One region of the Arthrobacter sp. YC-RL1 genome, then DNA from elsewhere that is predicted to be linked to it. Evidence: riboswitches for the same ligand, from Rfam matches in the RefSeq annotation. Region 1 holds a riboswitch; each other region holds the start of a gene.
The links. A riboswitch is a leader RNA that binds a small molecule or an ion and turns the genes downstream of it on or off. The one in region 1 is predicted to bind S-adenosylmethionine.
Positions count from the first base shown of each region.

Region 2: another riboswitch for S-adenosylmethionine. It lies ahead of ATC04_RS16720 (ABC transporter ATP-binding protein); the one in region 1 lies ahead of ATC04_RS14655 (aminotransferase class I/II-fold pyridoxal phosphate-dependent enzyme).
Region 3: another riboswitch for S-adenosylmethionine. It lies ahead of ATC04_RS01825 (acyl-CoA dehydrogenase family protein); the one in region 1 lies ahead of ATC04_RS14655 (aminotransferase class I/II-fold pyridoxal phosphate-dependent enzyme).
Region 4: another riboswitch for S-adenosylmethionine. It lies ahead of ATC04_RS13555 (bifunctional o-acetylhomoserine/o-acetylserine sulfhydrylase); the one in region 1 lies ahead of ATC04_RS14655 (aminotransferase class I/II-fold pyridoxal phosphate-dependent enzyme).

Region 1 is NZ_CP013297.1:3,165,467-3,170,875, forward strand. Features, by position in the region: gene ATC04_RS14645 (hypothetical protein) at 1-94, opposite strand, end outside; gene ATC04_RS14650 (cystathionine gamma-synthase) at 258-1,463, opposite strand; gene ATC04_RS14655 (aminotransferase class I/II-fold pyridoxal phosphate-dependent enzyme) at 1,460-2,776, opposite strand; SAM riboswitch class I at 2,917-3,007, opposite strand; gene ATC04_RS14660 (LysR family transcriptional regulator) at 3,229-4,170, opposite strand; gene ATC04_RS14665 (putative oxygenase MesX) at 4,293-5,285, shown strand; gene ATC04_RS14670 (methionine synthase) at 5,323-5,409, shown strand, end outside.
Region 2 is NZ_CP013297.1:3,632,043-3,637,451, forward strand. Features, by position in the region: gene ATC04_RS16710 (LLM class flavin-dependent oxidoreductase) at 1-393, opposite strand, end outside; gene ATC04_RS16715 (acyl-CoA dehydrogenase family protein) at 456-1,766, opposite strand; SAM riboswitch class I at 1,816-1,906, opposite strand; SAM riboswitch class I at 2,173-2,275, shown strand; gene ATC04_RS16720 (ABC transporter ATP-binding protein) at 2,281-3,102, shown strand; gene ATC04_RS16725 (aliphatic sulfonate ABC transporter substrate-binding protein) at 3,191-4,213, shown strand; gene ATC04_RS16730 (ABC transporter permease) at 4,219-5,055, shown strand; gene acs (acetate--CoA ligase) at 5,129-5,409, shown strand, end outside.
Region 3 is NZ_CP013297.1:397,104-402,512, reverse strand. Features, by position in the region: gene ATC04_RS01830 (acyl-CoA dehydrogenase family protein) at 1-163, opposite strand, end outside; gene ATC04_RS01825 (acyl-CoA dehydrogenase family protein) at 213-1,418, opposite strand; SAM riboswitch class I at 1,470-1,560, opposite strand; gene ATC04_RS01820 (alpha/beta hydrolase) at 1,753-2,586, opposite strand; gene ATC04_RS01815 (glycerate kinase) at 2,694-3,860, opposite strand; gene ATC04_RS01810 (sugar diacid recognition domain-containing protein) at 3,870-4,946, opposite strand.
Region 4 is NZ_CP013297.1:2,921,724-2,927,132, reverse strand. Features, by position in the region: gene ATC04_RS13565 (hypothetical protein) at 1-1,287, shown strand, start outside; gene ATC04_RS13560 (VOC family protein) at 1,374-2,018, opposite strand; SAM riboswitch class IV at 2,192-2,310, shown strand; gene ATC04_RS13555 (bifunctional o-acetylhomoserine/o-acetylserine sulfhydrylase) at 2,400-3,743, shown strand; gene ATC04_RS13550 (homoserine O-acetyltransferase) at 3,746-4,894, shown strand; gene ATC04_RS13545 (SGNH/GDSL hydrolase family protein) at 4,960-5,409, opposite strand, start outside.

The DNA.
Region 1 (5,409 bases):
TGATGTTCAAACCGACCATGTCCACCGCACCCGCGATGCCAAGTGTTTTCATTGGATTTTGCGACCTGTTCGGCTCCCGGAATGCAGTTGTCATTTTGGTTCCCCAATCACAGTTACCGGAGATCATCGCATTTGGAACCCAGTATTCCGTGCATGGCGCGCACCACAGGAGAGAATTAACTGAGCCGTGCCAACGATTTGCCGTCGACGCGAGCTTTCCGGTGCGGAAGACCACCGGACAATCTTCTGACGGCAGATCAAGCGGTAGCAAAGCTCTGGTGCTGAATACTGCCGGCCCTGGACGCCTTTGCCGCTGCAGCGAACCCGCGTTCCAGGTCGCCCAACAGGTCGTCGGCTTCCTCGATGCCCACCGACAGCCGCACCAGATTCGCAGGGATTTCCAGCGGGGTGCCGATCAACGACGCATGGGTCATTTCCCGCGGATAGCAGACCAGGGATTCCACCCCGCCCAGCGACACCGAGAGCTGGAAGAGCTCCATAGACTCGGCGAAGGCGCGGGCGGCTGCCTCGTCAGCCAACTGCAGCGAGAGGATCCCGCCGAAGTCCCGCTGCTGCCGGGTGGCGAGCTCGTGTCCTGGATGCCCGGGTAGCCCCGGGTAGTAGACACGAGTGACATCCGGCCGGTCCTCCAGCCATCCGGCCAGCGTTGAGGCGGTGGTGCAGTGGCGTTCCATGCGCAGGCCCAGGGTCTTCAGCCCGCGCGAGGCCAGGTAGTTGTCCTGCGGCCCGGACACCGCGCCGCCGGCGAACTGTTGGTAGCCCACGGCCTCGGCCAGCGACTGCCCGCGGTGCAGGTGCTCCCCCACGATCACCGCGCCGCCAAGCACGTCCGAGTGCCCGCCGATGTACTTGGTGGTCGAGTGCACCACCGCGTGCGCGCCGAATTCCAGCGGACGCTGCAGGTACGGGGTGGCGAAGGTGTTGTCCACGACTAGCAGCGCGCCGGCTTCCGCGGCCACGGAGGCCCAGCCTGCCAGATCAGCGATGCCCAGCAGCGGGTTGGAGGGGGTTTCCACCCACAGCAGCGCGGTGTTCGGGCGCAGCGCTGCGCGCACCGCATCGAGGTTGGTGATGTCCACGGCGCTGGCGGTGATGCCCCACTTGTGGTGCAGGCGGGTGATCAGCCGGTTGGTGCCGCCGTAGCCGTCGGCGCCCAGCACGATGTGGTCGCCCGGGGCGAGCAGCGCCCGCAGCAGCGCGTCTTCCGCCGCGATCCCGGAGGCGAAGGAGAAGCCTGCGGCTCCGCCTTCCAAAGCGGTGAGCTGGGTTTCGAACCCGTTGCGGGTCGGGTTGGATCCGCGGGAGTACTCGTGGCCCGCGCGCAGCACGTTGATGCCGTCCTGGATGAAGGTGCTGGTCTGGTAGATCGGAGGGATCACCGCACCGGTGTGCGGATCCTTTTCCTGGCCGGCGTGCACCGCCAGCGTGTTGAAGCCGCTCATGCGAAGCTCTCCTCTCGGGTGGCGGCCTGGGCCGCATTCAGCGCGCGGTCCAGGTCGCGGATCAAGTCTGCGGGGTCTTCCAGTCCTACCGAGATCCGCAGCACCGCGCGGTTCAGGCCCGCGTCGGCCAGCTGCGCTTCGGAGAGCCGGCAGTGGGTCATGGTGGCAGGGTGGGCGATCATGGTGCGGGTGTCGCCGATGTTGGCGGCCAGCACAATCACCTCCAGGCTGTCGATGAACGCGGAGACCAGGGCCTCGTCGTGCAGTTCCACCGCCAGCACGCTGCCGGTGCCGCGCGGGAAGAAGCGTTTGGCCCGCTCAAAGTGCGGGTGCCCGGGCCGGCTGGGGTGGTGCACCTGCGCCACCGCGGGGTGCGCCTGCAGGAAGTTTGCCAACAGCAGCAGGTTCTGCTGCGCCGCGGCGGTGCGCACGGACAGCGTCTCGATGCCTGTCAGGATGCCATGGGCGCTGGCCGCCGGCAGGGTCGGGCCCAAGTCATGCAGGAACTTGGAACGCACCAGCATGGAATAGGCTCCGGCCCCGTAGCGTTCGAGCAGCGAGGTGCCGGCGTAGCGGGCCCGCGGCGCGGCGACCTGCGCCCAGCGGACCGGGTCCGAGAAGTCGAAGGTCCCGGAGTCCACGACCACGCCGCCGAGCACCTGGCCGTGGCCGGCCAGGGCCTTGGTGGCCGAATGCACCACGATGTCCGCGCCGTGCAGCAGCGGCCGGAAGTTTGCAGGGGTGGCCAGTGTGTTGTCCACGACCACCGGGATGTTGTGGCGGTGGGCGATCTCGCTGAGCGCCGGCAAATCCGGCAGCGTGGACAGCGGGTTGGTGACCGATTCAAGGAAAAACGCGCGGGTGTCTTCCTCGATGGCGGCCTCCCATGCCGCCGGGTCATCCGGGTCCACGAAGCTGATGCGGATGCCGAAGTCGTTGAATGAATCGGTGAGCAGGTCCACGGTGCCGCCGTACAGCTGGCTGGAGGCGATGATGTGCTTGGGTCCCTGGGTTAGCGCCAGCAGCGCCAGCGCCACGGCAGCCTGGCCGGTGGCGGTGGCCACCGCGTTGGCTCCGGCTTCCAATGCGGCGGCGCGCTGCTCGAAGACCGACACCGTGGGGTTCCCGGTGCGCGAATAGGTGAAGCCCGACTGGCGCAGCGCGAACTTCTCCACCGCATCGGCGTGCGAGGGAAATTCGTAGGCCGCGGAGGAATACAGCGGCACGGTCAGCGGTCGGTAGTCCCCGCTCGGGGTGTATCCGGCGTGGATCGCCGCGGTTGACTGCTGTGCGAGGTCTCGTGGCTGGGCCATGGCAGTACTCCTTCTCGTTGTGTAGTCCACGAGAGAGTGCACCGAACACGGTGCCGCGCACCGCCGGTGCCAGGCCGATTGCCGGCCTGGACATCACGGTACGAGGCACAGCGCCGCGGTTTATAACGCGGCTCGGAGCTGCTCCATCGTTCCTGGCATTAGCACCTTTCGGTTTCCCGATGGTTGCTGCGACGTCGACGAGCCAGATCTCTTAGTCGCTCTAGATGGGTAAGTAGTTCCATGGTTGGCCACCGGTGCCGGCAGGCGCAAGCGGGGGCGCGGCCGGCGCTTAATGCAGTGCCGCGGCCCGTCATATGTCGCGGTTTCGTCATGCTGGGCCATGCCCCGTATGGCCCATGTGACGCGCTAAATGGGGCAAAAACCCCTGAATTCCGGGAATTATGGGCTTATATGTGTCGCGTGAGGACGAATTGAAGACTCACTATGACGTTTCAGCCCAGCAAGTGAACGCCGAACTCGGAGACCACCGAGCGTACTTCCTCAAGGTAGCGCTGGGCCTGTTCGGTCAGCGGGATCGCAGCGTGGTCGATCCAGCCGATCTCGATCCGCTCGTCGATATCCAGCGGGATGGCAACGATGGACGGGTCCAGCTCGTCGCTGATGATGCCGGTGGAGATCGTGTACCCGCCTAGGCCGATCATGAGGTTGAAGATGGTCGCGCGGTCCGAGACCCTGATCTCGCGCTTGCTGGAGAGGGTGGAGAGGATTTCCTCGGCGAAGTAGAACGAGTTGTTCGCGCCCTGGTCGAAGGTCAGCCGGGGCAGGTCCTCGAGGTCCTCCAGGGTGGCGCGCCGGCGGGATGCCAGCGGGTTGGTGCGCGAGATGAAGATGTGCGGATCTGCAAGGAACAGCGGGTGGAACACCAGCCGGGATTCGCGCAGCAGCTTGTCGATGACCTTGCGGTTGAAGTCGTTGCGGTAGAGGATACCTATTTCGCTGCGCAGCGTGCGCACGTCCTCGATGATCTCCTCAGTGCGGGTCTCGCGCAGCGAGAACTCGTACTCCTCGGCCCCGCTGGCCTGGACCATGCGCACGAACGCATCCACGGAGAACGAGTAGTGCTGGGTCGAAATGCCCAGCAGGCGGCGGGAAGGCGGGCGGCCCAGGTAGCGATGCTCCAGCAGCTGCACCTGTTCGAGCACCTGGCGGGCATAGCCCAGGAATTCAGCGCCCTCGACGGTGAGCGTCACGCCCTTGGCTGAACGCACCAGCAGCGTGCGCCCCAGGCGTGCTTCGAGCTCCTTCATCGCGGCAGACATGCTCGGCTGGGCCACGTAGAGCAGGTCAGCGGCCGCGGAGATCGAGCCCTCGGTCGCGACCGTGGTGAAGTAGCGAAGCTGTTGCAGCGTCAAGCCGCTTGCCTTTTGAACCATAGGCTGAGTCTATATCAATCCATAGTTAGCCCCAGTTACCCGATATCGAAAAAGGCCCTGCATGATTGAGGCATCCACTTGATTCAGGCCTGTCCAGGCCCATGAGCAACAGATTGGCCGCCATGGCAGACGCATTGACCTTCAGCATTTCCAGCACCGATTTCAACCAGGACTACACTCCAGCCGAGAGTTCGCGCATCACCACGAATTTCGCGAATCTGGCCCGCGGCGAGAACCGCCGGGAGAACCTGGGCAACGCGCTGACGATGATCGACCGGCGCCTGAATTCCCTGATGCACTGGGACAATCCGGACGGCGAGCGCTTCACGCTGAAGCTGGAAATCATCTCCGCCAACGTGCACTTCGACTCGGCACAGGGGGCGCAGGACTTCCCGCTGCTGGAGGTGTTGAACACCAGCATCCTGGACCGCTACACCGGGACGAGCACCCACGGCATCGTGGGCAATAATTTCTCTTCCTATGTGCGGGACTACGACTTCAGCGTGCTGCTGCCGGCAACTGCCGACGCCTCGGGCAAACCGGTGGTCCCGGAGGACTTCGGGGAGCTGCACGGCCGGCTTTTCCAGCACTTCCTTGACTCGGAAGCCTACCGCCAGCGCTTCGAGCAGCTGCCGGTGATCTGCATCAGCGTCTCCACCTCCAAGACCTACCGCCGCACCGGCAACAGCCACCCGGTGCTGGGCCTGGAATACCAGCAGGACGACTACTCCCTGACCGACGAGTACTTCGCGAAGATGGGCCTGCGCGTGCGCTACTTCATGCCCGCCGGCTCCGTCGCGCCGCTGGCCTTCTATTTCCGGGGCGACCTGCTGAACGACTACACCAACCTGCAGCTGGCCAGCACGATTGCCACCATGGAGACCTTCCAGAAGATCTACCGCCCGGAGATCTACAACGCGAACTCCCCGGCCCCGGCGGTCTACCGTCCGAGCCTGGAGGTGCAGGACTTCTCCCGCACGTTGGTCTCCTATGACCGCGAGGAACGCACCCGCCTGGGCGCGAGCCAGGGCAAGTACACCGAAGAACACTTCATCACCCCGAACCGCGCACTGCTCGAAGAGTGGGCCGCCGGCTACGCCGTCCCCGCCGCCTAAGCGCCCCTGAACACCTCACGAATTCAAAGGACCAGTTATGACCAACACCCTGCTTCCCACCTCCATCGTCGGCTCCCTGCCCAAGCCTTCGTGGCTCTCGGAAACCGAGACCCTGTGGTCGCCG
Region 2 (5,409 bases), 470 kb from region 1:
GTCGAGGGTGGCCAGGCGGCGGGCGAAGGGATACGGGTGCTCGTAGGCGGTGCCGGCGGTGACGCCGAAGCCGAGGTTCTCGGTCACCGCGGCCATGGCGGAGACCAGCAGGAACGGGTCGTTGACCGGGGCCTGGGCGCCGGTGCGCAGCGGGGACTCGTTGGTGCCGTTGTACACGTCGTAGGTGCCCAGCACGTCGGCGATGAACAGACCGTCGAACTTGCCCTTTTCCAGCACCTTGGCCAGGTGGGTCCAGTAGCCGATGGTCTTGTAGTCGGCGGCCTTGTCCTTCGGGTGGCGCCACAGGCCCGGGGACTGGTGGGCGACGCAGTTCATGTCGAAGGCGTTGAAGAGGATTTCCCGCTTCGCGTTATGTGGCTGGTTCTCGCTCATGGATGTGCCCCTTGTTCGTGGTTGAGAAGTGGAAGTCTGGTGGGTGCGCGGCGCGGCGGCCGCTAGCCGGCGTGGTGCCCGGTGGGTGCGGCGAGGTCGCCGGTGACCGAGAGGCGCTGGGGCTGGACCCCGTTGATCTCGTAGTCCCCCACGATGCGCGCCTTGTAGATGGCAGGGTTGTGGGTGGCGATGGTGCGCGCGTTGCGCCAATGCCGGTCCATGTTGCAGCTGCTGCGGGTGGACGAGGCGCCCAGCCCGTCGAAGAGCTTGCTGGTGGCGCTGATGACCAGCGGCTGCACGATGGTCTGCGCCCGGTTGGCGGCCAGCTCGCAGACCGCAAATCGCTCCTCCGCGTTCAGCTGCGCGTCCTGCAGCGCGGCTTCGACCTCCAGCACCGCTCCGATGACCACCGAGTCCGCGGCGAAGACCTCCGCGGAGACCTCCCCCACCAGCTGCAGCACCTGCGGTTCGCGGTGCACCGGGACGCCGGTGCCGGTGGTGAAGCTGCGGGTGCGCGCCTGCACCGAGCTGCGCATGTCGTTCAGCGCCGCGCGGCCGATGCCTGCCTGCACCGCCATGAGCACCAGCTGGAAGATCGAGGCCTCGGGGTCGTTGGGATCCTCCGGCATGAAGCTGTCCACCGGCACCTGGTGGAACTCGGTGGTCCCGGTACCGGTCAGCCCCTGGCCGAAGCCGTCCCAGTCGTCCAGGATCTTCACGCCGCTGTGCTGGGTAGAGACCACGGCGATCTGGCGTCCCGGGCGCTCCGGATGGGCCACCGCGACGGTGGTCCAGTCCGCGAAGATGGTGCCGGTGCAGTAGTACTTCTCGCCATTGACCACCCAGCGGCCGTCGACCTGGCTGGACTTGGTATTCAGCGTGCCCAGCGCGTTGCCGCCGTTTTCGGTGTAGGCGTTGCCGACGATCTGCCCGGCCGCGATGCGGGCGAACCACTTGGCCTTCAGCTGCTCGTCCTGCAGGCGCAGCACGTCCTCGACGAAGGCAATGTGCGCGCGCCAGAGCTGGCCGATATGGGAATCGGCCTCGGAAAGCTCGATCAGCAGGCGGAAGACGTCGCTGAGCCGGGCGCCGTGGCCGCCGTCGGCGACCGGCAGGCGCAACGCCCCGAAGCGGTCGCGGTTCAGCAGGCCCACCTGTTCGAAGGGCAGGATGCGATTGCGGTCGCGCTCCTTGGCGCCGGCGGCGATCTGGGCGAACACCGGACGGAAAATCGCTGCAAGGCGCTCGTAGTCTTCGTCGGCCCCCGGCCCCGGAGTCATCTTGAGCAGCTGGCGGGTCGGACGGTCTTCGGTGAACTCGTCGAGCTCCAGCGCATTGCCGGCCCCCGGGGTGCTCAGCGTGTTGAAGTCCACCTCAAAATCGTTTTGGGGTGCGCCAAAAGACATAAAAAGTCCTCGATTCTTTCCATCGATCCTGGCGGTAGCACCGTCCCTGTCATGGGTGGTTGCTGCGGCGTCGTGGAGCCAGATCTCTCAGCCGCTCTGGATGGGTCGTAATCATTTGTAGCCGTAACAATCGGGCGGCTCCAAGCCCCGTAGTCATATTTCGTCGCTGAAAACGCACGGGTTGCAGAGGCTCGCGAGTGCCGATTGCCGCGAACCGCCGAAGATGACCCAAGGAAGAGGGGCAAAGATCGATCAAACCAACGTTCAATGAAATAAATAACGAAATATCCCACATATTACGCGTTCAGATCGAATATTTTTCATGTTACGCAGGATTTGCAATGGAATCGTTCGAATGCATGTAATGGATGCGTAACCATCCCGAGCGGCCGAGAGATCTGGCTCTATGACGCCGCAGCAACCACCGTTGAATTCCCGGAATTCACGGCCGGTGCTACCGCCAGGACCGATGGAGATGATCATGGCTACTGCCTTTGCCCTGCCTCAGACCGAGGTTGCAACCAGCGCATCCAGCGCGCTGTCCGTGGACTTCCACAATGTCTCGCGCACCTTCACCACCAAGAAGGAGCAGCGCACCGTCCTCGCAGACGTCAACCTCCACATCGAAGCAGGACAGGTGGTGGCGATCCTCGGAGCCAGCGGCTGCGGTAAGTCGACGCTGCTTCGCTCGGTGTCCGGCTTGGACCATCCCACGGGTGGCGCCGTCTTCACCGGCACCCGGGAAGTCAACGACATCAACGAGCTGTGCGCGGTGGCCTTCCAGGAGCCACGGCTGCTGCCATGGCGTTCGGTGCGCGAGAACATCGCACTCGGACTGGCTCCGGGGACCAGCAAGCCGGCCGGCATTGAACTCATCAACCAGCTGCTGGAGCTGACCGGGTTGACCCACGCGGCCGATCTGCGGCCACGCGAAATTTCCGGCGGCATGGCACAGCGCGTATCGCTCGCCCGAGCACTGGCCCGCCGCCCCGGCGTGCTGCTGCTCGATGAACCATTCGGCGCACTGGATGCACTGACCCGCCTGAAAATGCAGGACCTGCTCCTGTCCATCCATGCGTCGTTCCCGACCACCGTCCTGATGGTGACCCACGACGTCGACGAGGCGCTGACCCTGGCAGATCGGGTGATCGTCCTGGGGCGTGCCAATGGCCAGCAGTCAGCGACGGTCATCGAGGACCTCCGGCTGTCCGCGGCGCACCCGCGTAGCCACAGCGACGCACTGTTCGTCACCAACCGCGCCCACCTGCTGGGACTGCTAGGCGTCGACACCGCAAACCACTAATACCGGTTTCGCCACCGGCATCTCGACTTTCTTCTACGGCTGCATCCACGCAGCCGCTGCACTCGCACGCACAAATCAAGGAATTTCCATGCTCGCACACCGTTTCACCCGTCGTACCGCACTGTCCATCGCCGCCTTGGCCGTCGGCGCCGTAGCCCTCTCCGGCTGCGCCGGAGAGAACGCCTCGGCAGCCGGCGACGGCAAGACCCTGTCCATCGACTACGCCACCTACAACCCGCTGAGCCTGGTGCTCAAGGAAAAGGGTTGGCTGGATGCGGCAGCCAAGGAACAGGGTGTCACCGTCGAGTGGATCCAATCCGCCGGATCGAACAAGGCAAATGAAGCGCTGCGCGCCGACGCGGTGCAGGTCGGTTCCACCGCTGGCTCCGCCGCACTGCTGGCCCGCTCCAACGGCTCGCCGATCAAGACCATTTCGCTCTACTCGCAGCCTGAATGGGCGGCGCTGGTGGTCAACAAGGACTCGAAGATCACCACCCCGGCAGATCTGAAGGGCAAGTCGGTCGCCGCTACCAAGGGCACTGATCCGTACTTCTTCCTGCTGCAGACCCTTGAGGAGGCCGGTCTGAGCGAAAAGGACATCACCCTGCAGAACGTCCAGCACGCCGATGGGCGCACCGCGTTGGCCAACGGCTCGGTCGACGCATGGTCCGGTCTCGACCCGATCATGGCCGCCGCCGAACAGGACGGCGCCAAGCTGTTCCACCGCAACCTGGACTACAACACCTACGGCGCACTGAATGCCCGCGCGGACTTCATCGAGGAAAGCCCGGAGCTGGCCCAGCTGGTGGTCGACTCGTACGAGAAGGCCCGCGAATGGGCCGTTGCGAATCCGGACGAAACCGCGGACATCCTGGCCGAGGTCGCAGGACTGGAGTCCGAAGTCGCCCAGACGGTGATCAACGAACGCTCGAACCTGGACGTGGACACCGTTCCCGGCGAATCCTTCACCAAGGTGCTCGGCAACATCGCCCCTACCTTGGTTGCCAGCGGCGACGTATCCAAGCAGGAAACCGTTGACGAAGCGCTGGCCACCCTGGTGGATGATCAGTTCGCCACCAAGGCCGACGCCAAGAACATTTCCGGAGAGTAATCATCATGTCCACGCCAACTCAGATTTCCCAGGCAGCCGGCGGCAGCTCTGCCGCTGCCGACCGGCACAAACCTGGCTTCGCCGCTCGGATCCTGCAGGCGCCCAAGTGGCTGTTGTCCTTGATCCTGCCGGTGGTCATTGTCGCGGTATGGCAGTACGTCACGGTCAGCGGCATCGTCGCCCCCTGGTCGCTGCCGACCCCGGGTGCGGTGCTCGCCGCGGCCGGTGAGCTGTTCCAAGACGGAGATCTGAGCAAGCATGTCGGAATCTCCACCCAGCGAGTCCTACTGGGCTTCGCGATCGGCTCGCTGCTCGGATTGCTCTTTGGCGCGCTGGTGGGCCTGTCCAAGCTCGCCGACGCCCTGCTGAGCCTGAGCATCGGGGCTCTGCGCGCGGTCCCTTCACTTGCCTGGGTACCGCTGCTGGTGCTGTGGATGAAGATGGGCGAGGATTCCAAGGTCACGCTGATCATCATCGGCGCGTTCTTCCCGGTCTTCACCACCGTCTCGCTGGCCCTGCGCCACGTCGATGCGCAGCTGGTGGAAGCCGCACGCTCCTTCGGGTTCAAGGGCCTGAACCTGCTGCGTACGGTACAGCTGCCGGCAGTGGTCCCGTCCATTTTCTCCGGACTCCGGCTTGCACTGGCCCAGGCCTGGCTGTTCCTCGTGGCAGCAGAATTGCTCGGCGCCTCGATGGGGCTCGGATTCCTCCTGACGGATTCGCAGAACAACGGCCGTCTGGACCGCTTGATCTTGACCATCATCCTGCTCGCGATCTTCGGCAAGATCACCGACGCCCTGCTGTCGGTGGCCGAACGCTGGGCCATCCGGCGCTGGACGTAAACCGGGCACCGACACAGCCCATGTCCTAGTCCGCCACCACCCGATTTCGCATTTCAACCCAAGGAAAACCGCAATGACCACCGAATTGGCATCCAGCACAGCAGCCGCGACCACGGAGAACCGCCATGAATTCTGGGACGAAGCGGCAAACCTTCTGGATTGGGAAACCCCCTGGCACACTACCAGTCAGATCATTCCGGCGGATCCCCAGGCCCAGCGCGGCCCGCAGATCTCCTGGTATCTGGGCGGCACGCTGAACGCCGCAGTGAACTGCGCGGACCGCCACGTGGCCGCCGGCAACGGGGACAAGGTGGCCCTGTACTTCGAGGGCGAACCGGGCGACCGCATCGCGGT
Region 3 (5,409 bases), 2.8 Mb from region 1:
GCACGCGGATCGCGCCGAAGCCGGCGGCGGCGAGGTCGGCGACCTCGCGGTAGGGCAGGGCGCCGGTGCGGTCGCGCTCGGCGGCGCCGTCGGCGATGGCCTGGAAGTGCGGGGCGAAGCGTTCGCGCAGCCCGGCCAGACGGGATGTGGACAGGGCGATCATCTGGTGTTCCAATCGGTGTTGCAGGCAGGGTGGCGTAGGCGTCCAGTGTCTAGGTGTACAGCGAGAGCGGCTGCGATTCGCCGCGCAGGAAGTAGGCGCCGACCTCGATCTTCTTGTAGTCCACCGGGTCGTGCAGCGAGTGCGTGCGCACGTTGCGCCAGAACAGGTCAAGCCCGACGTTGCTCTTGGTGGAGGAGGATCCGGTGACCTCGAAGATGCGGTTGGCGACCTCCACGCCGGCCTCGCTGGCCACGACCTTCAGCTCCGCGATCGCCACCGCCAACTCGGCGCGCTGCGGCTGGCTGACTGCCCCGCCCAGCACCTGATCGAAGCGGCGGCCCAGCTTCTCCGCCAGCGCGGCCACCGCGGCAGTGCGGGCCTTCAGCTCCCCCACGGTGCGCTGGAAGACGACGTCCTGCGAATAGGTTTCGGCCTGCGAGAGGAACCAGGCGTTGGTGCGCCCCAGCAGGATCTGCCGGCCCCGCGCCAGCGCGCCCTCCGCGATGCCCAGGTAGAAGTTCGCGAAGGCCAGCTGGATGCCCGGGGTGAGCAGGGTGGCCACCGGCTCGTCGGTGACCGGGCCCAGCACGTCGGACGGCTCGATGCGCACGTTGCGGTACACCAGCGAGTTCGAGGCGCTCAGCCGCTGGCCCAGATAGTCCCAGTCGTCGACGATGCGCAGTCCTTCGGCCTCGCGCGGGACCACGAAGGCCAGCAGCTCGCCGCTGCCTTCGACCTCCGCGTTGACGACGATGACCTCGCCCACCCCGGAGCCGGTGGAGAAGCGCTTGGCCCCGTTCAGCCGGTAGCCATCGCCCTCGCGGGTCAGCACCAGGTTCGGGTCCACCGGGTTGACCGAGTCGCCCCACAGCCAGCTTCCCTCCACGGTGCGCCGCCACCAGTCGGCCTGCGCCTCTGCCGGGGCGTAGAACGCGATGGAGGACTGGTTGATGTAGTGGTAGGCCAGCAGCTGGGAGATCGACCCGTCGGCGGCGGCCAGGATGCGGATGACCTCGAAGGCGGTCTCGAAGTGCCCGCCGGCGCCGCCGAACTCGGCCGGGACCAGCAGCTCCAGCAGCCCTGCCTCGCGCAGCAGCTTCACCTCGGCGAAGGGCTGCTTGTTGGCGCGGTCGCGGGCCAGCGCGTCGGCGGCCAGGGTGCCGGCAACCTGGCGGGCGACGGCGCGCCAGCGCTCCAGTTCGGCCTCGCTGGCGGTGCCGGTGTACGGGACGCGGGGCAATGCGGTGACGGTCATGATCGGGCTCCTTGGAATTGGACTTCCGAGGGATACCGGGACGCGGCCCGGGCTCCATCGAACCTGGCGTTAGCACTCCCTGCGGATTACAGGCTTGCTGCGGCGTCGCGGAGCCAGGTCTCTCAGCCGCTCTGGATGGTGTGCACCGATTCAAGCACGCCGCCGAAGCCGGAGGGAACCGCCCCGTCACGCGGCGGAACGCACCGCAAAACTGCGTCATATTGGGAGTTTGGAACCCGCGCCGGGCCCAGATCGCGACGGCGCGCGGCAGCATCCAGCCGTCGCACGACGTCATATTGGCGCACGCAGTGCCCGGGCCCGGCGGGCCTTGCGGCTAGCGGGAGAGGAAGCCGAGCAGCAGGTCGTTGACCTCCTTGGCGTGGGTCCACAGCAGCCCGTGCGGGGCGCCATCCACCTCGTGGTACTCGGCGGCGGGCAGCGCCTCGGCGAAGCGCCGGCCGGTGACGTCCACGGGCAGGATCCGGTCGGCGGTGCCGTGCACGATCAGCGCGGGCACGTCGATCTTCGGGATGTCGGCGCGGAAGTCGGTGGTCCAGGTGTACTGGGCCGCGACCGAGGCGTAGGGCGAGGCGGCATAGGCCAGGGCCTTGTTCGCGGCCAGCGCCTCTTCGCTCAGCCGGTTGCCCAGGAAGGTCTCGGTGTTGAAGAAGTTCTCGAAGAAGCTGCTGAAGAACGCGTAGCGGTCGGTTTTGGCGGCCTCGGCCATCGGGTCCAGCGCATCCTGCGGCACACCCTCGGGGTTGTCATCGGTCTGCAGGATGAACGGTTCCAGCGAGCCGAGGAAGGCGGCCTTCGCGACGCGGGCCGAGCCGTAGGTGGAAAGGTAGCGGGCTACCTCGCCGGTGCCCATGGAGAAGCCCACCAGCACTGCGTCCTTCACGTCAAGCGTTTCCAGCAGCGTGTGCAGGTCGGCGGCGAAGGTGTCGTAGTCGTAGCCGACGGCCGCCTTGGAGCTCTTGCCGAAGCCGCGGCGGTCGTAGGTGATGACGCGGTAGCCGGCGCCGAGCAGCGTCGCGGTCTGCAGCTCCCAGGAGGATCCGTCCAGCGGGTAGCCGTGGATCAGCACCACCGGCTGCCCGGAGCCGTGGTCCTCGTAGTACAGCTCGATATCGGTGGTGTTCTCTTCTCCGACTTTCACGGTTGCCATGCTGGCCCTTTCGCCGACGGGGGCGCGGCGGTTGCCGCGCTGCCTCCCACGCTAGGCATCGGTCCTCGACGGTGGCAAGGGTTTTGCGCAAAGCGACAGCGAGCGCTTCAGCGCAGGTAGGTCCGTGCGACGCTGAACGCGGTGCGCTCCAGCAGCTTCAGCGCGTCGGCGGACAGCTCGGCCAAACTCGCCGGGCCCGGAGCGATCGAGTAGGCCGCGAGGATTCCGGCGTCGGCCAAAACCTGGTCTTCCAGGCTGACCGATCCGGCGATCACGATAACGTCTCCCCCGGCGGCCTGCAGTACCCCGGATACCACCTTGCCCTGCAGGGACTGCGAGTCCAGCCGGCCCTCGCCGGTGATGACCAGATCCGCGCCGCCCATGATGCGGTGGGCGTCCAGCACCCGGGCGACCAGCTCCCACCCGGGGACCAGGTCGACCGCGAAGTAGCTGCCCAGGCTGAAGGCCAGGCCTCCGGCGGCGCCCATGCCTTCTCGGTCGCGCAGCACCCGGCCGGTGGCGGTTTCCAGCACATCGGCCAGCCGGCCCAGCCCGGCGTCGAGGGTTGCGACATCCTTCAGGGAAGCACCCTTTTGCGGCCCGAAGATCGCTGCGGCGCCGTTCTCGCCCAATAGCGGGTTGGTGACATCGCAAGCGATCTGCCACACTACCCCGGCGGCGCGCGGATCCAGCCCGCTGACATCGATGCTGTGCAGCTCGTTCAACGGGCCGCCTCCCGATTGCAGCTGGTTGCCGTCGGCGTCGAGGAACTTGGCGCCCAGAGCGGAAAGCAAACCGGTGCCGCCGTCGGTGGTCGCGGAGCCGCCCAGGCAGAGGATGATTTGCTCGGCCCCGAGGTCCAGCGCCTTGGATACCAGCGCGCCGAGCCCGTAGGTGGTGGCCGACAGCGGCTGGCGCGGCGCATCGGCAACCTGCGGCAGGCCGGCTGCTTCGGCTGCTTCGACCACCGCGATCTTCCCGTCGGCAGACAGCCCCAGCCGTGATTGCACCGGTCTGCCTAAGGCATCAGCGGTTTGCACCGGAACCGGTTCGGTGCCCCACGCGTCGATCAGCGCTTCCAGGGTTCCCTCGCCTCCGTCGGCGAAGGGCACCGCGGTCACGGAGATTTCACGGCCCAGGCTGCCGGCACCTGCGAGGAATCCGGTCCTGATGGCTTCGGCGACCTCGCTGGCGCGAGCGCTGCCTTTGAAGGAATCCGGCACCACGGCGATTTGCAACCCAGTGGCCGGCGAAGAGTTCGGTGTTGAGGTCATGCATTAACCCTATGGAGATTCCTCCACAAGTCCTATAGGCCGAAGCCCATACTTCAGCTGCTTCGAATACTGGAATATGTGCATTTCGCCCAGCCGGACCCGGGCGTAGATGGAGTTGAGCAAGGCCATCAGCTCGCCGGGAACCCGCGGGTCGCTGCCGGTGACCTGCTTGATCCGGTCCATTCGTTGGATCAGCGTATTGCGGTGGACCGTGAGCCTTGCGATGGCTTCGGACTGCGTCGAACTGGCGGCCAGCGCCAGCAGCGTGAACGCATGCTCCGCACTGATCTGGGCCGTGCGCCGGGCCAGCGAACGGCAGTACGCTTCCGGTGCTCTGGCCGCCGACAGCGCCATGTCCTCGTTCCAGAGCTCGCGAAGTCCGGCAGCCGGAACCAGCGCGGGCACCGCGCCCAGGGTCCGCAGGTTCTCGGCGTCGACCAGAAGGTCGCTGGGCTGTGTCCGAGGGGGCCCGAGGATCGCGCGGGCAGAAGCAGGATCCTCGATTGGACCGGAGGACAGCACCCATCGGGCATTGTTAATCGTCAATGCTGCTTCGTACTGCTCAGGCCCGTCCTCGTCGAGCAGCAGGCTCAGCGACCATGGCGCGCTCAAGCCCAGCTGCTCGAGCTGCTCAGCCAAGGCTTCGTCGCTCGCGGATCCCGACACAAGTCCGGAGAGCATGTCACTAATCTGGGTGGCGCGCACCGTGCTTCGGACATGCTCCTCGTGCTGGGTAAGCAGCAGCTGCACGGTCAGCGAAATCAGCTGGGCCAGCGACGCAACCTCCTGCGGTGCCCCTGTCACCCCCACGACACCCTGCACGACGCCGTCCGCATAAAGTGGCACGTTGACGCCCGGCAGCTGCCCGGACACCGGGTCGGCCTGGGCGGTGACAATTGTGCGGTTCTCCGACAGGGCCCTGAGCGCGTCCGGATGCGGGTTCCCCAACCGTTTAGGGTCGGACGAAGCGATGATGATCCCGCGCTCGTCCATGATGTTCAGCGGGTAGTCGACGCGCGGGGCGATGGTTTGGACAACACGCAGCGCCACCGTGTGGGTGAGTTTTCCTGTTGCCTTCTGCGCCATGCTTGGTAGTCTACCCACCATCTGACCACGCGTCTTTTGACAACGTGGAGGCTGAGCCAAGCTTCTGCACAGAGTCGGGCAGTAATGTCGTAGACACCTCCTTGAGGTGCGAGTGATGATCGTAAACTCCCGCCGGCTTCAGCCGGCGGGAGTTTTCACTTTCCTGCGTCCCATGGCTGATGCAGACTCTTTGCCTGCGCCGGGCTCGGGCAAAGCCGAGGCATAGCCTTGCTCCCTAAAATGGAAGTTACCTTCCTCAAAGGTGCGAGTGATGATGTAAGTCTGGCTCCGTTGCGCACGGCAACGGAGCCAGTATTTTTAAGAAACCTTCGAGCGCCGCATCACCGATGCGCCGGCATTCTCCAGATGGTGTCCAGGCCCGGCATAGGAACCGGAAGTGCAGTGAAGGTAACTCAAAAGGTGCGAGTGATGATCGAGAACCCTCCAACGAAATGATTTCGGT
Region 4 (5,409 bases), 240 kb from region 1:
TGGAGCAAGTCGCGGGCCTGCCTCGCGCTGATGGCGATGCTGATCTTCACCGAGCTCTTGGCGCTGCTGGTTCCGGTGGAGACCGAACATACCAGCAGGGAAGGCCTGAGCGTCGCCTCCTCCTTCGGCATGCTCTTCTGCGGCGTCGTGCTGGGCACCTACGCCGCATGGGTGGGCGGCCGCTTCGGCATCGCGGCCCTGCGCCGGGTACGCGGACCGCACCGCATCGCGGCAACCGCCCTGCAGCTGCTGGCGCCCCCGCTGGTTGTCGGCGCCAGCGCCTACCTGCTGGGCTACGCGACGGTGATGTACCGGATGGGCGAAGTGTTCGTCCCCGACCCCGGACTATTCCTGCTCTCCATGCTCATGATGCTGGGCCTGTGCCTGGGCGGTTTGGGGCTGGGACTGCTGTTCGCCCCGAAGCTGGCCATCGGGCTGAGCATCGTGTTGTTCTCCGGACTGCAACTGCTTTCCCTGGTGGCCCCTGGCCCCATGCTGAGCAACATGGCAGGGCTTTCAGAGTGCTGCACCCGGGATTCGGCACCGAATCCCATAGTCATCCAGGCAGTCGCCCTGTGCTATCTGGGCTGGTCGATGTTGGGCGTGTTGGCCATCTGCGTCAAGGCGCAGAACATGAACCGAATGGCGCGTCGCGCGCTGGCCGTGGCCGGAGCATTGTCGCTGACAGTGCTCTGGGGCGGCGGGGCGCTGGCGGCGCAGGATGCGGGCGAAGAGCAGCAGCTCAGCCGCACCTCCGAGCTACGCTGCGAAGAACCCGGCGACGGGCACGAGTACTGTTTCTGGCCCGGGGAAGCGGAGCACTGGAACGACTGGAGGTCTAACATCACCGCGGGTGTCGGCCAGTTGGAACAGGCCACAGGAATCCAGCAGCCGCGCATCATCACCAGCAGCAAGGCCCATGCCGAGGCAACCGGCGGTCTGCTGCTGGGCTTCGAGGACCGCTATTCCCCGGAAACCGTCAAGTGGGATCTGGCCATGAAAATGTCGGTCAACCCCACCGAACAATGTTTGGGCAGCCTTGCGGCGAGCCACGGCATTGTTGGCACCTCGAGTGCCGCTACCGAAGCGCAGCGGCACATGTGGGCGCAGTCCAACCTGCTGTACCAATGGTGGACTACAAAGGCAGACCGGGAATTCGTCGACTCAGCCCAGTCTGAGCAGCTCGACGCGCTGAACGCGCTGGACGAGCAGTCCCAAATCAGCTGGGTGAAACGGGCGGCCGCGGGAGTCGAAAACTGCCAGCTGGTGCAGCTACCCGGATCCTAGGGCTGCACCAACCGTCCAATTAACAAGCAAAGGTAGGTGGGGACTCCATTGTCCCCGCCTATCTTGTGCTGTGGTCCCCGATGTTCCTAGAGAACGACCGTGCCCTTGGCGGTATTGAAAGTTACCGACAGGATGCCCGGCGTCCCGTTGGGAGCTTGGTACTTGGTGGTCACCGGTCCGAGATTCACGTTCTCCGGCTGCCCCAGCCATTCAAGCACGCGCTCGCGGGATCCTGCAATGTTGATCTCGCTGATTTCACCGGTAGGCTCCAGCGCGCGCGACGGATGCAGGTCCTCGGTGCCGTCGTCCCAGCGCAGCAGATAGGGCACCTGCGGATCCGCGATCAGGCCCTTGATGCCGATCTGCTGCCAGGTCAGTTCGCGGCCGTCGGGGAACTTGCGGTTCCCGGGAACTGCCTTGCGTTCCAGGCGTTCTTCCGCTCCGCTCAGGTCGTCCAATGACACGCACCAACCCATCCAGCCGCCGCCCAGCTCGGAGCGCGCGCGCACGGCCTGTCCGAAAGGTGCCTTGAGGCTGGCAGGATGGTTCAGTACCTCGACGACCTCAAGGTACTGGTTGTGCTTCAGCGGGAAAATTACATTGCGAGTTCCAAACCGTGGATGCACGCCTCCCTTGACGAATTCCAGGCCCAGGGACTCTGCAATTCTTTCAGCGGTTGGCATCAGCCCATCCGGGCCGCATGCGTACGTAACGTGATCTAGCCTCATCATGTGCCAATCATGACAACAATGTGATCCCAGTCTCTACTTAGGTGATCCTAAGATCTGGACTCTTGTCGAATTCTGTGCAATAAGACGTCGCTCGGACGTGAATATGACCGATTGAGACTCTGGATCCGGCCTCGGGTTGCCAAGATATTCGATTTTCGGGCACACTGGTGGCAGGTCATGAGTCCCAGTAACAAGCCCCGGCTTACTGGGCGGCAACCCTCCAACCGCGGTGGGGTGCCCCGGGTGAAGACCTGGCCCTTGAGCCGCTCGGCGTCAAGGACAAGCGCGGGTTACCCCTCTGGCAGCACCTCGTTGAGGTTCTTCCCGGTGGTGTGTGTTCAGTGGTGTACCCCCATAGTTACAGAACTTTTGGAGGCTGCCATGAGCAACAATTGGTCGTTTGAAACCCGTCAGATCCACGCAGGACAGAGCCCTGACCCGGTTACCGGTGCTCGCTCCCTGCCGATCTTCCAGACCACGTCCTTCGTCTTCCCGAGCGCCGAAAGCGCCGCAGCGCGCTTCGCCCTGCAGGAGCTGGAGCCGATCTACACCCGCATCGGCAACCCGACCACCGAGGCCGTGGAAACGCGCATCGCCGACCTCGAAGGCGGCGTGGGCGCACTGCTGCTGTCCTCTGGCCAGGCGGCAACCACCTTCGCGATCCTGAACATCGCCGAGGCCGGCGACCACCTGGTGGCCAGCCCGAGCCTCTACGGCGGAACCCAGAACCTGCTCAAGCACACGCTGAAGAAGCTGGGCGTCGAGGTCACTTTCGTTTCCGACCCGGACAACCTGCAGGAATGGCGCGACGCCGTCCAGCCGAACACCAAGGCGTTCTTCGGCGAGACCATCTCCAATCCGCGCCAGGATGTGCTGGACATCGAGGGCATTTCCGCGATCGCCCACGAGGTCGGCGTGCCGCTGCTGGTTGACAGCACCCTGGCCACCCCGTACCTGATCCGTCCCATCGAATGGGGTGCGGACATCGTGATCCATTCGGCCACCAAGTTCCTCGGCGGCCACGGCACCGCGATCGCCGGCGTGATCGTGGATTCGGGCAACTTCGACTTCTCCAAGGATCCCGAGCGCTTCCCGAGCTTCAACACCCCGGACGAGTCCTACAACGGCCTGGTCTACGCCCGCGACTTGGGCGTCAACGGCATCCTCGGCGCCAACCTGGCCTACATCCTCAAGGCCCGCGTACAGCTGCTGCGCGACCTGGGTTCGGCCCCGGCGCCGTTCAACGCGTTCTTGATCGCCCAGGGTCTGGAGACCCTGTCCCTGCGCATCGAACGCCATGTGGAGAACGCCTCCGCTGTCGCGAACTGGCTCGAAGCCCGCGCGGATGTGGAAGCTGTGGCCTACGCCGGCTTGGAATCCTCGCCGTGGTTCGAGCGCGGACGCAAGTACAGCCCGAAGGGCGCCGGCTCGGTGCTGGCCTTCGACCTGCCCGGTGGAGTCGAAGCCGGCAAGGCTTTTGTGGACGCATTGCAGCTGCACTCCCATGTGGCGAACCTGGGTGACGTCCGCTCGCTGGTCATCCACCCGGCCTCCACCACCCACGCCCAGCTCTCCGACGCGGAGCGCCTGGCCGCCGGGGTGCGCCCGGGACTGGTGCGCCTGAGCGTCGGGCTGGAGAACATCAACGACATCCTGGCCGACCTCGAGCTTGGGTTCCAGGCGGTCGCAGCCCTTGAGGGCAAGGAACTGCAGGAAACCCGCTAGGCATGGCATCCATTGTGACTACCGAAGACACCATCGGCACCGAAGAGCTCGCCGAAGGGACCCACGGCATTTTGCGCCGTGCGTCCGTGGGCGAGTACTCCTTCGAGTTCGGCGGCTACCTGCCGCAGGTGGCCCTGGCCTACGAAACCTGGGGGGAGCTGAATGCCGAGCGCAGCAACGCAGTGCTGGTGATGCACGCCCTGACCGGAGACGCCCACGTCTCCCGGGGCGATTCGCAGACCGACGGCTGGTGGGAGGACTTCGTCGGCCCCGGCCTGACAGTGGACACCGACCGCTTCTTCGTGGTCTCGGTGAACATGGTCGGCGGTTGCAATGGATCCACCGGCCCCGCATCGCTGGATGAGCAAGGTGTGCCGTGGGGTTCGCGTTTCCCGTTCGTCACCATCAAGGATTCGGTACGGCTGGAGCAAAGGCTGGCTACGCAGCTGGGAATTGAGCGCTGGCATACCGTGCTCGGCGGGTCCATGGGCGGAGCCCGGGCCCTGGAATACGCGGTTGAATTCCCTGAGCAGGTCGCGAACCTGGTGGTCATGGCTTCCACCGGCCAAGCCAGCGCAGAACAGATAGCGTTCGCGCAGGTGCAGACCCAATCCATCCGGCTTGATCCGCATTTCGCCGGGGGAGACTACTACCTGAACCAGGCGCGCCCGGACGAGGGGCTGGGACTGGCCCGCCGGCTGGCCCACCTGACCTACCGTTCCGAGGCGGAGCTGGAGCACCGCTTCGGCCGCAAGGCGCAGGAGGGCGAGGTGCCGGCAGGCCCCTTCGAAGGCAAGCGCGGCCGCTACCAGGTGGAAAGCTACCTGGACCACCAGGCCAGCAAGCTGGTCAACCGCTTCGACGCGAACAGCTACCTGGTGCTGACCGAGGCCTTGATGAGCCACGACGTGGCGCGCGGGCACGGCTCCTATGAGCAGGCGCTGGCTCGGCTGGAGCAGGTCAATGTGCTGGTGGCCGCCGTGAAATCGGACCGCCTGTACTACCCGGAGCAGTCGGTGAAGCTGGCCGCCTCGTTGGCCACACCCAAGCCCGTGCACTACATCGATTCGCCGATCGGCCATGACGGCTTCCTGACGGACGCCGCCCAGCTGGATGGGGTGCTGCGTACCCTGGTCTTCGACGAAGACTGATCCACGCACAAAGCGAAGGCCGCGCCACCAGTTATCGGTGGCGCGGCCTCCGCCGTGTCCGGGGGCTATCGGGCGCTGTCGCCGGCGCCCAGCGAGTCGTTCGGGGCGCTGTCCGCAAAGGGCATCGGGGTGGGGCGCTTGGCGGTGATGCCATCTCCCGAGGACTGGTGGCGCAGCCGGCGCAGTACCCATGGGGCGAGGTGCTCACGGGCCCAGTGCAGGTCCTCGATCCGCGCTTCCTTCCAGCTGCGGGTGTCCTCGACTGCGTCGATACGGGTGTCAAGCGTGTGCGGGACGTTCAAGGCATCCAGTGCCATCGCCGCAATGCGCTGGTGGCCCAGCGGCGAGAAGTGCAGGCGGTCCGCAGACCACATCACCGGCTGGTGCAGTTCGCGCAGCGCCCACATGTCTGCCACGATCGCGTCGTAGCGTGCGGCGACGGTGCGGACATTCTCGTTGTAGATGGCCACGCGGCCGCGGATGCTTCCGAGCACCGGGGTGTCCCGGATATCCGG